Regions from separate parts of the Corallincola spongiicola genome, predicted to be linked through region 1. Evidence: predicted binding sites of a transcription regulator. Region 1 holds the regulator's gene; the other holds the start of a gene.
What was found. The regulator sigma-54, encoded in region 1, starts transcription at its own class of promoters, with help from an activator protein. The targets are predictions, from matches to a motif close to GTTGGCACGNNNNTNGNNT.

Region 1 (7,945 bases):
CTAAATGATGTAAAAGCGACCTATGAACCTGAAAAATAGATTCACCTTCAGCTTAGTCGGCTTATTGCTGACCACATCGGCTTCCCTAGGCGCCGTTGAAAGTGACTTTAATAAAGAAGTCCGCGTGGATGCAAAACGCCAAAGTATCGATATTCAAAAAGGCATTATCTCCTTCTTTGACGACGTCACGGTAAATCAAGGCACATTACAGATCTTTGCCGACACTTTGCAGGTTGAGCAATCCGCAGGCGCAGGAAAAGAGGTGCTCATCGCTGTCGGTAAACCAGCGAAGTTCAGTCAGGTCTTGGAAAATGGCCAAAAAATGCATGCCGAAGCTGCAGAGATCCGTTACCGATTAGCAGATAACACTATCCAATTAACTGGCGCAGCGGTACTGACGCAGCAAGACAGCGTAGTGAAAGGCGAAACTATTCATTACGATATCGCCAAACAAAAAATGGTCGCAGAAAGTGGCACAGATAAAGATGATCGCGTGACAACCATTTTTCTCCCCGAACAGCTGCAACAACAGCTCGGCGAAAATAAGGAATAAACCATGGCGACATTGAAAGCCAGTCAATTAGCCAAGAGCTACAAAGATAGACAAGTAGTTAAGAATGTCTCTTTAGCGCTGAATGATGGCCAAATAGTTGGCTTATTGGGACCGAATGGGGCAGGTAAAACAACCACCTTCTATATGGTAGTTGGACTGGTACCCAACGATAAAGGGCGCATCACGATTGACGATGAAGATGTGACCCTTTCACCCATGCATATCAGAGCACGCAAGGGGATCGGTTACCTGCCACAGGAGTCCTCCATTTTTCGTAAGCTCAGTGTCGCTGACAACATCATGGCAGTACTGCAAACCCGTCCAGAGTTAAGCCGGTTACAGCGCACGGAAACCTTGGAACATCTGCTAGAAGAGTTTAGCATCACTCACATAAGAGATAGCTTAGGTATGTCACTGTCAGGTGGTGAACGCCGTCGAGTAGAGATAGCCAGAGCGCTGGCTGTGGAACCTAGGTTCGTGCTGCTGGATGAGCCTTTCGCTGGCGTAGACCCTATCTCAGTCACAGATATAAAAAAGATTATTCAACACCTTAGAGACCGTGGTCTCGGTGTATTGATCACTGATCATAACGTGCGAGAAACACTCGATGTGTGCGAATATGCTTATATCGTTAGCCACGGAGAGTTAATCGCCGAAGGAAAACCGGAACAAGTGTTAGCCGACCAAAAGGTACGAGACGTATATCTCGGGGAACAATTCCGGCTATAGTGTAAGTAACCAGCGTTGATACATCGGGCTCTTTTGAGTGCCGATTAACGATGACAGCAACAGCATTATTTTAAATGTCACGGAAGTAGATGAAACCGTCATTACAGTTACGTTTAGGTCAGCAACTCACCATGACGCCGCAATTGCAGCAAGCAATCCGGCTATTGCAATTGTCGACGCTCGACCTTCAGCAAGAGATCCAAGAAGCGCTGGATAATAATCCGCTACTCGAGCAAAACGAAGCGGAAGAAACCAGTGAGCAAGTTAATGGTGAAAGCCATACCGCGACTGACAAGCTGGAACAAACCACGGCTAATGCTGAAAATAATCAGTCGGAAGAGCGCGAAGATGCAGCCATGGAAACATCTGAGGCGCTCAACCAACAACAAATCAATGAAGAACTGCCTACCGATACAACCTGGGATGACCACCTTTCAGCAGCGCCCGTTTCAGGTTCCTCGTTCAGTGATGACGCCGACTTTACCTATCAAGGCGAAACCACAGAGTCGTTGCAAGATCATCTGGAATGGCAGATGCAATTAACCCCGTTCACAGATGTCGACAGAGCCATTGCGACATCGATAATCGATGGGATTGATGAATCGGGTTACCTGACGGTCACCGCCGACGATATTCTTACTTCTTTAGGGCAGGAAGATATCGAACTTGATGAAGTAGAAGCGGTCATTAAGCGAGTACAACTGTTCGATCCCATTGGCGTAGGTGCCCGCACATTGCAGGAGTGTCTGCTGGTACAACTCAATCAGTTTGCCAAAGAGACACCTTGGCTAAAAGAGTGCCGCCAGGTTATTGGCCAGTATATTGACCTGCTAGCCAGCCGGGATTATCGCCAATTGATGCGCAAGACCAAACTGAAAGAAGACCAGCTCCGTGAAGTTCTGCGGGTGATCCAATCGTTGAATCCGCGTCCCGGCAGCGCAGTGATCAGCGGTGATGAGCAATATGTGATCCCCGATGTGTCGGTAATGAAAAAAGCTGGACGTTGGGTGGTTGAGCTAAACCCCGACTCGGTACCCAAGCTGAAAGTGAATCAGCAATACGCAGCGATGAGCCGGACGGTAAAGAACACCACTGACAGTCAATATATACGCTCCCACCTGCAGGAAGCGAAGTGGTTTATCAAAAGTCTGGAAAGTCGTAACGACACCCTACTCAAGGTCGCCAACTGTATTGTACAGTTCCAACGCGACTTCTTTGAGTACGGCGATGAAGCGATGAAGCCAATGGTACTCAATGATATTGCCTTAGCGGTTGATATGCACGAGTCCACCATCTCTCGAGTAACCACACAAAAATATATGCATACCCCGCGGGGTATTTTCGAACTCAAGTATTTCTTCTCCAGTCATGTCAGTACTGAAAGTGGCGGAGAATGTTCTTCAACGGCAATTAGAGCGTTAATCAAGAAACTTGTGGCGGCAGAAATCCCTAATAAGCCTTTGTCAGATAGCAAGATTGCTGACCTACTGGCAGATCAGGGAATTCAGGTAGCGCGGAGAACCATTGCGAAGTATCGGGAATCCTTGTCTATTCCACCGTCAAATCAGCGAAAAAGCTTGCTATAGCAGGCAATAAAACTAAATAAGGATGAGGTCTATGCAAATCAATCTTACCGGCCATCATGTAGAAGTAACAGACTCTCTGCGAGAGTATGTCGACGGAAAATTTAGTAAATTAGAGCGCCACTTTGACCACATCAACAATGTCCACGTGATCCTCAATGTTGAGAAATTAACCCAAAAAGCCGAAGCCACACTGCACCTAAATGGTGGAGAGATCTTTGCGAATGCAGAGCATCGTGATATGTATGCAGCTATTGACTCGTTGATCGATAAACTCGATCGGCAAGTAATAAAACACAAAGAAAAGCTAAACGCTCACTAGAGATGTCTATGGATATATCATCCATACTTAGCCTGGACTGCACCCGAAGTGCAGTCCATGGTTCAAGTAAGAAACGAATATTAGAAATGGCCAGTGAATTGGCAGCCAAACACTTGCCAGAACATGGCCACAAAGCCATTTTCGAAAGTATTCTAGAACGTGAAAAGAAAGGCAGTACCGGTATAGGTAACGGCATTGCCATTCCCCACGGTAGGATCACTAACGCCAATAAAGCAGTCGCCGTGTTATTGCAGTGCGATGAGCCTATCGCCTTTGATGCAATTGATAACAAACCGGTGGATCTGATTTTCGCCCTCTTGGTTCCAGAACAGAGTTGTCAGGAACATCTGAAGACCTTGTCGGCTATCGCCGCCAAACTGTCAGATAAACAAGTCCTCAAACAGCTCCGCTGTGCCGCTAACGATCAACAATTATACGAAATCATCACCGATTCATGACCAGCACTGACGTGGCCGCAAAACCCAAACTAACAATTGTCAGTGGCCGCTCAGGCTCAGGCAAAAGTGTTGCGCTTCGCGTACTGGAGGATTTAGGTCACTACTGTGTCGACAACCTGCCGGTAGCCATGCTACCGACACTGGTTGCTCAGGTAAGTGGACACTATAGCGATATCGCCGTCAGCATTGACGTCAGAAACCTGCCCGAAGATCCACATACGCTGGAAACAATTCTCGACCTTTTATGTCAGCAATGCCGCTGTACGGTTCTGTTTATGGACGCGCAGCAAAGTGCATTGATCCAGCGCTTTAGCGAAACTCGACGGCTTCACCCACTCTCCAAACATGGTGTATCTCTGGAGCAAGCGATTGAAGCAGAGCAGCGCTTACTTGAACCGCTTATCTCCCGTGCCGATCTTCAGATAGACAGCTCTCAGCTGTCGATACATCAGCTCAGCGATCTGGTACGAGAACGGTTACTAGGCAATGCTGATCGCCATCTGGTTTTAGTATTTGAGTCCTTTGGCTTTAAATACGGTATTCCGCAAGATGCTGATTATGTGTTTGATGCACGATTCTTACCCAACCCCCATTGGGAACCAGAACTACGCCCCATGACCGGATTAGATGCTCCTGTTGAGCAGTTTTTTAGCCGCCAACCTATCGTGGCCAAATTCATCTGGCAGATAAACAACTTACTCAATACCTGGTTGCCACATCTGGAACTGAACAATCGAAGCTATGTAACCGTCGCTATCGGTTGCACCGGTGGACAACACCGTTCTGTGTTCATTGCCGAAACATTGGCAAAACAGTTCAAAGAGTTACGTAACGAAATTCAGATCCGTCACCGAGAACTAGGTCATTAGTCTTTATGACACAACGCATTGAAAAGAAACTACTGATAAAAAACAAACTGGGTTTGCATGCCCGTGCAGCAACCAAGTTAGTCATGCTGGTCAACAAATTTGATGCCGAAGTGATGATTGAGCATCAAGGAAAATCCGCTTCCGCCGCCAGTGTCATGGGACTGCTGATGATGGAAACCTGCATGGGGCAAGAGATCCAGGTCGTTGCCGAAGGGGATGAAGCACAGCAGGCACTGGATGCCGTTGAGTCCCTGATCAATGACAGATTCGACGAAAACGAATAATCCTCACCTGTTAAAGAAAAATTCTCTCTATTTTTCTGGTTGTTACGATACAATTCCGCTATCGAACTTTTTTAATCGATTGGAGGGCTTAAGGCGATGGCTGAAACTTTAGAGCAAGACCTTACCCAACAAAAATTAAAAGAGGTAAAAAATGCCCTCGATAGCGGCATGTTTATCCATGTTCGCCGCATTTTGCAGGAGATGGATCCTTCTGATGTCGCCCTTCTGTTTGAGTCTACCCCCACTAAGGGCCGTGCAGTCCTATGGCAGCTGGTCGATCCTGATCTGCATGGCGAGATCCTCGAAGAGCTGTCGGAAGATGTAAAAGACAGCATTATCCGCTTAATGGACCCGGAACTGGTCGCAGCGGCCACCGAAGGGATGGATACCGATGACTTAGCCAACCTGTTACGTGGTCTCCCAGACAGCGTCTATCGCGAGATTTTGGCACAAATGGACGCGCAGGACAGGCACAGGGTTGAAGCCGCCCTCTCCTATCCTGAAGAGACCGCTGGCGCGATCATGAATACGGATACTGTCACTCTGCGCCCTGATGTCACTGTCGATGTGATATTGCGTTACCTGCGTTTGAAAGGCGAACTGCCAGAGGCCACCGATAACCTCTATGTGGTTAATCTTCGAGACGAGTTACTTGGGCAAGTTTCACTTACCACCTTAGTTACCGCCAACCCCAGCGCCACCATTGCCGATGTGATGGACACGGGGGCAGAAAAGATCCCTGCAGACATGGAGGAAACGGAAGTTGCCCAGATGTTTGAACGTTACAACTGGATCTCCGCGCCCGTGGTTGATGACCGAGGAGTCCTGCTGGGCCGTATCACTATTGATGATGTCGTCGACATTATCCGCGAGGACGCCGAACACTCGATGATGAGCATGGCGGGTCTGGATGATGAAGAAGATACCTTTGCCCCAGTTCTCAAAAGTACCAAACGACGCACAGTATGGCTGGGGATCAACCTCCTGACCGCACTCATGGCGGCCTTTGTCAGTAACCTGTTTGAAGACACCTTAGCGCAGATGGCCACATTGGCCGTATTGATGACCATCGTTCCCAGCATGGGCGGGATCGCCGGCAGTCAGACCCTAACACTGGTGATCCGCGGCATGGCATTAGGCCACATTGGTGACAGCAACTCGCGCTGGCTGCTAGGCAAAGAAGCATTAATCGGGCTGTTAAATGGTCTGATCTGGGCACTATTGATCGCCGCAGTAGTCGCAGTATGGAAACAGGATATTAGAGTCGGGGCGGTGATCGCGTTTGCCATGTTGGTGAATATGGTTTGTGCTGGAGCCAGTGGTGTAATGATCCCACTGCTAATGAAGCGAATGAATATCGATCCTGCACTGGCCGGTGGCGTGGTGCTCACCACCATTACCGATGTTGTCGGTCTGTTCGCTTTCTTGGGTGTGGCCACCTGGTTATTGCTCTAGCCGCTAGACGCAGAGTTACCGACAAAGGCTGCTGCCAACAGCCTTTGTCATGCATAGCCGATTAGTTACCCGCTACCCGCATGTTCTCCAGCAGAATAGAGCCTGAGTGCATCGCGCCGCGATAATCGACATCGTTACCCACTGCGACGATCTGTTGGAACATATCTTTAAGATTTCCAGCGATAGTGATCTCTTCCACCGGGAACTGGATCTCACCATTTTCGACCCAAAAGCCAGCGGCACCACGGGAGTAATCACCAGTCACTATGTTGACGCCCTGCCCCATCACTTCTGTCACCAACAAGCCTTTGCCCATCTTTTGCAACAACGCTTTTTGATCACCATCGGTACTGGCCACTTGCCAATTGTGGATCCCGCCAGCATGGCCGGTCGACGCCATTCCCATTTTGCGAGCCGCATAGCTGGTCAACAGATAGCTCTGCAATACACCGTCACTGATGATATCGCGTTCAACAGTGGCAACCCCCTCCGAATCAAATGGGCTGCTACCAAGTGCCCTTGGCAAATGCGGACGTTCGGTGATATTGAAAAACTCAGGGAATATCTTCTCGCCCAGCTGATCCAGCAGGAAGCTGGATTGACGATAAAGGTTACTGCCAGATATAGCGGCTACCAGATGACTGACAAAGCCACCCGCCATCTCGGGCGAAAACAATACAGGCACACTGCAGGTATCCAGTTTGCGGCCACCAAGGCGCTCGACGGTCTTGCGGGCGGCTTCCTCACCAACCTTTTCTGCACTCCATAACGCTGCCGGATCTCGGGCGACAGAATAACCATAATCTCGCTGCATCTGTTCGCCTTCAGAGCCGATCACCACACAGCTCAAGCTATGTCGCGAGCTTCGATAGCCATGCAGAAAGCCATGGCTATTTCCGTAAACCCGGGTGCCATTGTGCGTACCAAAAGTGGCACCATCACTATTGACGATGCGAGGGTCATGGGCCAGAGCAACCGCTTCTGCACGGCTTGCCACCGCAATCGCATGTTCCACATCCATCGCTTGTGGGTGATAGAGATCCAGGTCCGGTACCTCTGTCGCTAACCAGCTTTTCTCAGCAGGACCATTACAGGGGTCTTCAGACGTATGACTTGCGATATGAACGGCTGCTTTCACCGCCTGAGACAACGCCTCTTTACTGAGATCGGAGGTAGATGCAGATCCTTTCTGATGCCCCATATAGACACTGATCCCGAGCGCACCATCCTGGTTAAACTCCAGCGTATCAACCTCACCTTTGCGCATCGACACCGACAACCCCTGTTGACGGCTGATAGCCACTTCGGCACCACTCACGCCTTCAGACTTAGCCAACGCCAAAGCATCTTCCACGGCTTGCTTTAATATGGGTAACTGCTGTTCAAATTCGTCCTGCTGCACAAAAATTCCACCATCTGAGGTATCGTTAACCTCATAATACTGCAATCGGCCTCAACTCTCAGCTTCTGACTGGATAGATCAGTGATCCATGTGGTATAGGTTACTCATCTTCCTTAAAAAAACAGTTCAATATCTTCATGGGTAAGACCTCAGACAAAAATCAGCCAGACGAAGAGCTGATCTCAAAATCTCAGCAGAAGCGAGAAATGCTTGCTTTACAAAAACTGGGAGAACAGCTGACCACGTTAAAGCCAGCTGATTTAGCCAAAATCCCATTAGAAGAGTCACTG
Region 2 (7,945 bases), on a different contig from region 1:
GGGGGAATCCCCTTTAGTAGCAGCATTTCTCGGCGCACGCCAAGTCTCTTTTGCCGTCATTGCCACCACGCTGGTATTGATCTCGGTATTCATGCCTATCACCTTCCTCGAAGGCGATCTTGGCAAGCTATTTACCGAATTCGCTGTCACCATGAGTGCAGCCGTGGCGTTTTCCAGCTTAGTGGCACTCAGCCTTTCACCAATGATGTGCTCGAAATTGCTTGTGCCGCACGAGCAGCCTGGCTGGTTAACTCGCCAGGTAGACAGAGCACTGAATAAGTTTCGTGATAACTACATCAGCGCGCTGCGCACCTCGATCCATAAACCAAGCCTGACCCTGGTATTGATTCTCGCTGCGCTGATCAGCTGTGCCTGGCTGCTCAAACAGGTACCAGGGGAGTTCACTCCAAAAGAAGATCGCGGCGCTTTCTTCATTGTTGTTAGCGCACCAGAAGGCGCAACGTTTGATTACAGCCAGAGCTACATGGACGAAGTAGAACGGCGCCTGATGCCGTTAGTAGAACGCGGCTCAGTGAAACGACTGCTGATCCGCACGCCCCGGGCATGGGGGCAAACCCAAGATTTTTCTGGTGGCTTTGCCATCATCGTATTGGAAGATTGGGCCAACAGGGAAAGCGCCTGGCAGCTGATGGGGGAAGCCCGAAGCAAGTTAGGTGATCTTGCCGGGATCCGCGCCTTTCCAGTCATGCGCCAAGCACTGGGTGGCGGTACCGGTAAGCCAGTACAGTTTGTGATCGGCGGTAGCGACTATGATGAACTGGCTCGCTGGCGTGATCTGCTCATCAACGAAGCAAAAAACAACCCCGGCTTAATCGGTATCGACCACGATTACAAAGAGACCAAGCCACAGCTGCAGGTACGCATCGATACCGAACGTGCAGGTGATTTAGGCGTATCAGTGGAAACCATAGGTCGTACATTGGAAACCATGTTAGGCAGCCGTATCGCCACCACCTTCCAACACCGTGGAGAAGAGTATGATGTGATCCTCGAAGGTAACCGTGAAGATCAAAGCGCGCCAACGGATATGACCAATATCTATGTGCGCAGTGATTACAGCAAAGAGCTGATCCCGCTATCGAGTTTGGTCAATATTGAAGAGTTTGCTGACGCTGGTAACCTGAATCGCTACAACCGTATGCGCTCAATCACTATTGAAGCCAATCTGGCAGATGGCTACACCTTAGGCGAAGCATTGAGCTATCTGGATGAGCTGGCTTATCGGGTGCTGCCCGGTGATGCAGTGATCAGCTACAAAGGCCTATCCCAGGATTATCAAGAATCAGGGGCCTCGATCTACTTTGTGTTTATGCTGGCACTGATTGTCGTCTTTCTGGTATTAGCAGCACAGTTCGAAAGCTATATTCACCCCATTGTCATTATGTTGACCGTGCCTTTAGCCATGATGGGCGCCTTGATTGGTCTCTATCTATTTGGCCAGTCGCTCAATATCTATAGCCAGATAGGTATCATCATGCTGGTGGGGCTGGCAGCGAAGAACGGCATCCTGATCGTTGAGTTTGCTAATCAGCTACGTGATCAAGGAATGAATTTTGATGAGGCCTTGCTGCAAGCATCCGGCCAGCGCCTGCGTCCCATTCTAATGACCGGGGTAACCACCGCTTTTGGTGCACTGCCATTGGTGTTGTCATCCGGTGCCGGTAGCGAAACCCGCTTTGTTATTGGTGTAGTGGTACTCGCTGGCATTTTGATCGCCACACTGTTTACCCTGCTCATTGTGCCTGTGATGTATGCACTATTGGCCCAACACACTAGCTCACCAGATGCGATCAGCCACCGCCTGGAACAAGAGTTAAACAAACCCTAACTCATGCCTATCGGCAAGAAAGCGGCTCCAGCTTTGCTGAGCCGCCTTTTATTTGTCACCCCCTTCCCCAGCCAAAATTGTCACAATTTTTTCACAAAACCAGAATAAGCTTTTCCTTATAAAACATCATGTTATTTACTTTTGCATAACATTTGCATAATAATGCGGGACATTTTGTGACCAGTCGTTCAGCCGGGCAGTCGGATGACTCACACAAGAGATGCTCGCCCGGCCGTTTGACAATGGATTAACAGAAGTCTGGACACATAACCCAGTCACTTAACCATTGTAAAGGCAGTAAAAATGACGCAGCACAGTTCCAACAGCAAAAAGCGTTCACGACGCAATATGCTGTTTATATCAGCAATTTTTGTTTTCTCCGCATTTAGCACATATGCGGTGTACCAAAATCATCAAGCGGTCGACGTTACCGCCCCCACCAGTCAAGTACTGATCCAGGGGAAAGACACTGAACAACTCGCAAAACTGGTGACTGATCTTGGCGGCAAAGTCACTCACCAGTTGGATGTGATCAATGCAGTGGGAGCGGAACTGACGCAGCAACAGATAAACGCCCTGAGTCAATCCAGACTGGTAAGACGGATCCAGGCCAATGGCGTTGCAACACTCGACTCGGTAACGGGTTGTGGTGTCACAGGCGACCATATCCTGAAAATTGAGCAAGACCATATCAGCTGGTCATTGTTCAATATGGGAAGCGAGCCAATTACGCTGTCACAAATCGATTTCAATTGGCCGGAAAGCTATGGGCAACTGACCAGTATCACTTTTGGTGACCTGTTATATGAGGAGCTGGATGAAGCCGAGATGCCAAGTGGCAGTTTATTGCAAACCTCAGAGCAGATGTTGTCAACCGCACTGGCGCGTCAAATCCCTAGCGATGGTCAAGTCAACCTGCAACTCAATTTCGTCAACAACGAACCGCTATACAACATCGCTGAGCAATCCGACTTCCAGCTGATAGCTGGGTTTGCAGAAGGTTGCGAAACCAAATTAGTTACCGGCTATGACGGCTTAGATAACAGTGTCGAAAACAGCTATTACACTCATCCTATTGATGCCGACCAAGTCCATTCCGAAGGCAATACAGGTGCCGGAGTCACTGTTGCCGTTATCGATTCGGGAATTTGGTCAGCCAATAGCGGTTTGGGTCAAAACACCCAACTGGAAAGCCGTATTCTTGCCACCTATGATGCCATTCAGGATCTCGAAGGCAGCGCATTAGATGAGAATGGTCATGGCTCCCATATTGCTTCAATGATCGCCAGCAGCCTGGAAAGTACAGCCGAGGGTGCCTTTACCGGCGCATACCATGGTGTGGCTCCCGATGCAGATCTGGTTATTGTTAAAGCGTTTGATGTCGAGGGCAAAGCCACTTATCTGGATGTTATTCGAGCAATTCAGTTCGTCATCGACCATAAAGATGAGCACAACATACGTGTACTCAACCTATCATTCAGTGCTCCCCCATCCTCTTACTATTGGGAAGATCCAATCAACCAAGCAGTGATGAAGGCTTGGCAAGCGGGTATCTTCGTCGTGGCTGCCGCTGGTAACAACGGCCCAGAGGCGATGACCATAGGTGTGCCAGGCAACGTTCCCTATGTGATGACAGTGGGTGCTGTCAGTGATAACTATACCCCCGACGATATCTCCGATGACTATCTTGCTAACTTCTCATCTGCAGGGCCGACCTATGAAGCGTTTGTGAAACCGGAAGCCGTAGCACCTGGCGGGCATATGTTGGGGATCGTTGAACCAATCACAGCACTTTCACAACAATTCCCGCAATATCAGCTTGGTAATCATTTGATGGTATCGGGTTCATCACAAGCCGCAGGCGTAACATCGGGCATTGCCGCACTTTTACTAAGTGCCGATCCCACATTAACGCCAGATACCGTAAAATGCCGACTGATTGCGACATCTGCTTTTGCTGTAGATGACAATGGCGAAGCGGTTTATAGCGTGTTTCAGCAAGGTGCTGGTTATATGAATGCCATGCGGGCACTTGCAAGCGAACTTGTAGACTGCGCCAACGAAAATCTAGACATTACTAAAGATATAGAAGACGAAGAACACTTCTATGGACCGGCATTCCAAGACAACGAAGACATCTTCCATGTTAGGCAACAAGAACATTTAGCTTGGGATGCAGGCAACCCATGGAACGCTGGCAACCCATGGAACGCAGGCAACCCATGGAACGCTGGCAACCCGTGGAACGCTGGCAACCCATGGAACGCTGGTAACCCATGGAACGCTGGCAACCCGTGGAACGCAGGTAATCCTTGGAACGCTGGCAACCCGTGGAACGCACAATCAATTTATCAAGCAAATACCCACCAGGAAAAAGAAGTACTGGGTACTAGCTGGGTACCACAACAGTAGCTTTTGGAGTTGAATAATGGTTAAGCTGAAGAAATACAATAAACTCATTTCTCTTTGTTTTCTTCAGCTTTGCTTATTAACTAGCAATGCCTACAGTACATTTACCCCCTCTACCCCAAACTACATTTTTTCACCATCTCAATATCGAGATGAAATAGCACAAAACACTATTCGTCAAACGTTCAAAGACAAAGATGGGTTCATTTGGTTGGCAACACAAGGCGGGCTCACTAGGCTTAATGGCAACAACACTTATAATTACACAAGTAATATTGAAAACGAGCAGAGTATCTCATCTGACAATGTCATATCTATCAGTCAAGATTTACAAACAGAAGAAATGTGGGTTGTAACATATTCAGAAGGAATCAACCTGATAAATCCAGATGGAGAAAGCTTTACAAGATTTAGCTTACCTCAAAACAAAATATCAGATAAGAATTCCATATGGAATGTATTACATGATAGCAAAGGGATGTTATGGCTTGGATTCGATGGCGGCGGACTTATTTGTTTCGATACACACGAAAAAAACTACTCAAACTGCTCATCAAAATCATTGTCTCTAATACTAAATGAAAATACGATACTAGCTTCCATCGAAGACCACCATGGTAACATTTGGTTTGGAACGGATGGAAATGGATTAATTAAATACACCCCTCTTTCAAAAGAAACTCAGCACTTCACATTAAAACAACATAAAAGTTCTTCACCCCCGCCATTAATAGTTTCATCAATAATGGAAGACAACCAAGGTAATATTTGGATTAGCGGTGAGAATGCCAGCATGTTCATGCTAACATCGAACTACGAAAACCTTATAAAAATCTCATCAGATGAAATAGTATCAAAAGGCGTAATAAGGGACATACATCAGGATTTCGATGGTGTCATCTGGCTAGCGACAGAAAGTGGGTTAGCTTTTTACGATAAGGAAAAAAAGGCATTTGTTCCATATCCAAAACAAAACAATGCCATGGATGGAGCAATGGTTCTAGATATTTACCAAGACCCTGATGGTACATTATGGATTGGGTGCTTCAACAGTCTATTTTTAGGCAGTAAAAATAGCTTCTACACAATAAATAAAGATCAAGGGCTAGCTGACAATCTCGTTTTCGGCTTTGGAGAATCAATAGACAAAACGACATGGATAGGCAGCTACCAGTCTGTGCAAATCCAAGAAGATGGCGCCCCTAAACCAAGACCAATACAAGAGATATTTGGTTATCCAATAAGCTCAAAAAGAATAATGACTCTTTATTCTCACAAAGATACCATTTGGATCGGGACTCGTTCTGATGGGTTGGAAGTTATAGATTTAGCAAATGAGAGAGTAACGCTATACGTTCACAACAAGGCAAAACGGGGCAGCATTAGTAGCAATTCAATAACTTCCATATTTGTTGATTCTTTAGAAAACACGTGGGTTGGAACCTATGGTGGAGGATTGAACCTCATGCCGAAGGGATCAACTGAATTCACGGTCTTCCAACACGATGTTAATGATAAAAACTCCTTAAGTAGTGACAGAGTATTTGTTATTTATGAGGATTCTAGTGGTGACATATGGATAGGAACCGATAACGAAATAAGCAGATATAACGAAGACGGCAGTTTTTCTAGATTTCCCATACTGTACGACGGGAAAAAGCTCTCAAATTCTTTTGTAACATCCATACAAGAAGATAAAAATCTAAACTTATGGGTGACATTACAAGACAGCATGTTAGTAATATGGCCACCAACAGACCGAAAGCAAGGTATAAATAATTTCAAACTGGTCAGTAGAGAAACAGGATTAGACGACAAGCAACTGTATTCCATGATATCAGATGATCAAGGATACCTTTGGGTAGGAAGTAATAAAGGGCTAACGAGAATAAACCCAGATAATCTCACATTCAGACACTTTGATAAATCTCATGGATTACAAGATAATGACTTTAACTTCGCCTCATCTTACCGGAACTCTTCTGGTGAACTTTTCTTCGGGGGGAGTAAGGGATATAACAGGTTTACGCCTTCACAACTAATTAGCAATAAAAAAATGGCGCCTGTTGTACTCACCGGTGTATATCGTCTAAACAAGAAGCAGAAATTCAAAGAACCTCCTCATAAAATATCTCATTTAACGTTCAACTATTTAGACTACCTTCTGTCTTTTGATTTTTCTGCGTTAGAATACCACTCACCTAAAAGAGTTCAGTATCGATACAAACTAGATCGCTTTGATAGTGACTGGGTGGAGATTGGAAACCAACATCGAGCAACTTTCACAAATCTACCCGCGGGAAATTACACATTATTGGTTCAGGCAACACGTACAAACGGCGTCTGGGACAGTCCTCCCATGACCCTAGACATCACCATCACGCCTCCACCATGGCGAACCTGGTGGGCATACACCTTATATGCCTTGATGCTTGGTTTTATCGTGTGGCATTTCTGGCAGAAGCAACGGGCGAAAACACGCCTTGCTTATGAGCAAAAACAAGCGCTAGAGAGGGAAGTTGCCGCTCGCACCGACGATCTGGTGCAACTCAACCAGCAGCTGGGGCATACCGTTGAAGAGTTAAATGACGCCAAAGAAAGAGCAGAAGAAGCCAATCAATCAAAAACCGCATTCTTAGCCAACATTAGCCATGAGATCCGCACACCGATGAATAGTGTGTTGGGGATGACAGAGCTGTTATTGCGGTCCCCCCTTAGCGAACAGCAGCGACGTTTCGCGATCACCACCCATAGATCCGGCGAGATGCTGCTTGGGTTAATTAACAACCTGCTCGATTACTCAAAAATTGAGGCGGGTAAAGTTGAACTTGAACAATTGCAGTTTGATATTAAGCAGCTGGTCTCTGAGACCTGCTACCTGTTTGCGGATCAGGCACAACGTAAAGGGCTTGAGATTAACTATATTGTCGACCACCGCTTACCTGAGCTAGTCATTGGCGATGCCAACCGATTACGCCAGATCCTTGCCAACTTGGTCAGTAACGCAGTGAAGTTTACCCAGGAGGGGGAAGTCGACGTCGTGCTCACTCAGGAGCTCGAAGGGATACGCATCAGCGTTAAAGACAGTGGCATCGGTATGACGCCTGAAGCACTGGATCACGTTTTTGACGCATTTTCTCAGGCCGATGTTTCGACCACCCGCCGCTTTGGGGGCACAGGCCTGGGGCTGTCGATCTGTAAGCAGCTGGTGGAACTGATGAAAGGTGAGCTGTTTGTCGAATCCACACCAGATCAAGGCAGCTGCTTTAGCATCTTAATGCCCCTGGTTAACGTCAACAACGGACCAACCTCAGGTAACTATTTAGCCATCAGAGGTGACGTCCGTACCGCGCTGTGTTCACCCGGTGTCGAGGCGATGGTCAGTAGCCAGTTAGCACTACTCGGCATCCACGCTCGCCCAGTAGGTGAAACGCCGCTGCTCGCCGCTCTGCTCGAACCGGGCAGTGAAAACTGTGTCATTGCTGATATTCAGCTACTAAGGCGGGAAGAGATCCAGATGCTCTCTGGCCTACCAACGCAAACACAGCGCCGCTTGATCTTACTCACGCCAATCGCTACCGAACAGCTGAGCGATGAACTGAGGCACTGCCAACGCCTGACCAAGCCTATTGACGGTCGCACGCTGCATATCGCTTTAAGTATCGCGACCAATCAACCTATCCCCGG

Region 2: the regulator sigma-54 is predicted to act here: its motif matches at 1,989-2,007, upstream of EXY25_RS11305 (S8 family peptidase).

What each region holds. Positions count from the first base shown of each region.
Region 1 covers NZ_SHLY01000004.1:240,332-248,276, forward strand. Annotated here, with positions in the region: gene lptC (LPS export ABC transporter periplasmic protein LptC) at 1-39, shown strand, start outside; gene lptA (lipopolysaccharide transport periplasmic protein LptA) at 23-553, shown strand; gene lptB (LPS export ABC transporter ATP-binding protein) at 557-1,282, shown strand; gene EXY25_RS13275 (RNA polymerase factor sigma-54) at 1,372-2,868, shown strand; gene hpf (ribosome hibernation promoting factor) at 2,900-3,187, shown strand; gene ptsN (PTS IIA-like nitrogen regulatory protein PtsN) at 3,196-3,645, shown strand; gene rapZ (RNase adapter RapZ) at 3,642-4,514, shown strand; gene EXY25_RS13295 (HPr family phosphocarrier protein) at 4,520-4,798, shown strand; gene mgtE (magnesium transporter) at 4,895-6,253, shown strand; gene pmbA (metalloprotease PmbA) at 6,315-7,700, opposite strand; gene yjgA (ribosome biogenesis factor YjgA) at 7,793-7,945, shown strand, end outside.
Region 2 covers NZ_SHLY01000003.1:225,181-233,125, reverse strand. Annotated here, with positions in the region: gene EXY25_RS11310 (efflux RND transporter permease subunit) at 1-1,849, shown strand, start outside; gene EXY25_RS11305 (S8 family peptidase) at 2,153-4,261, shown strand; gene EXY25_RS11300 (hybrid sensor histidine kinase/response regulator) at 4,278-7,945, shown strand, end outside.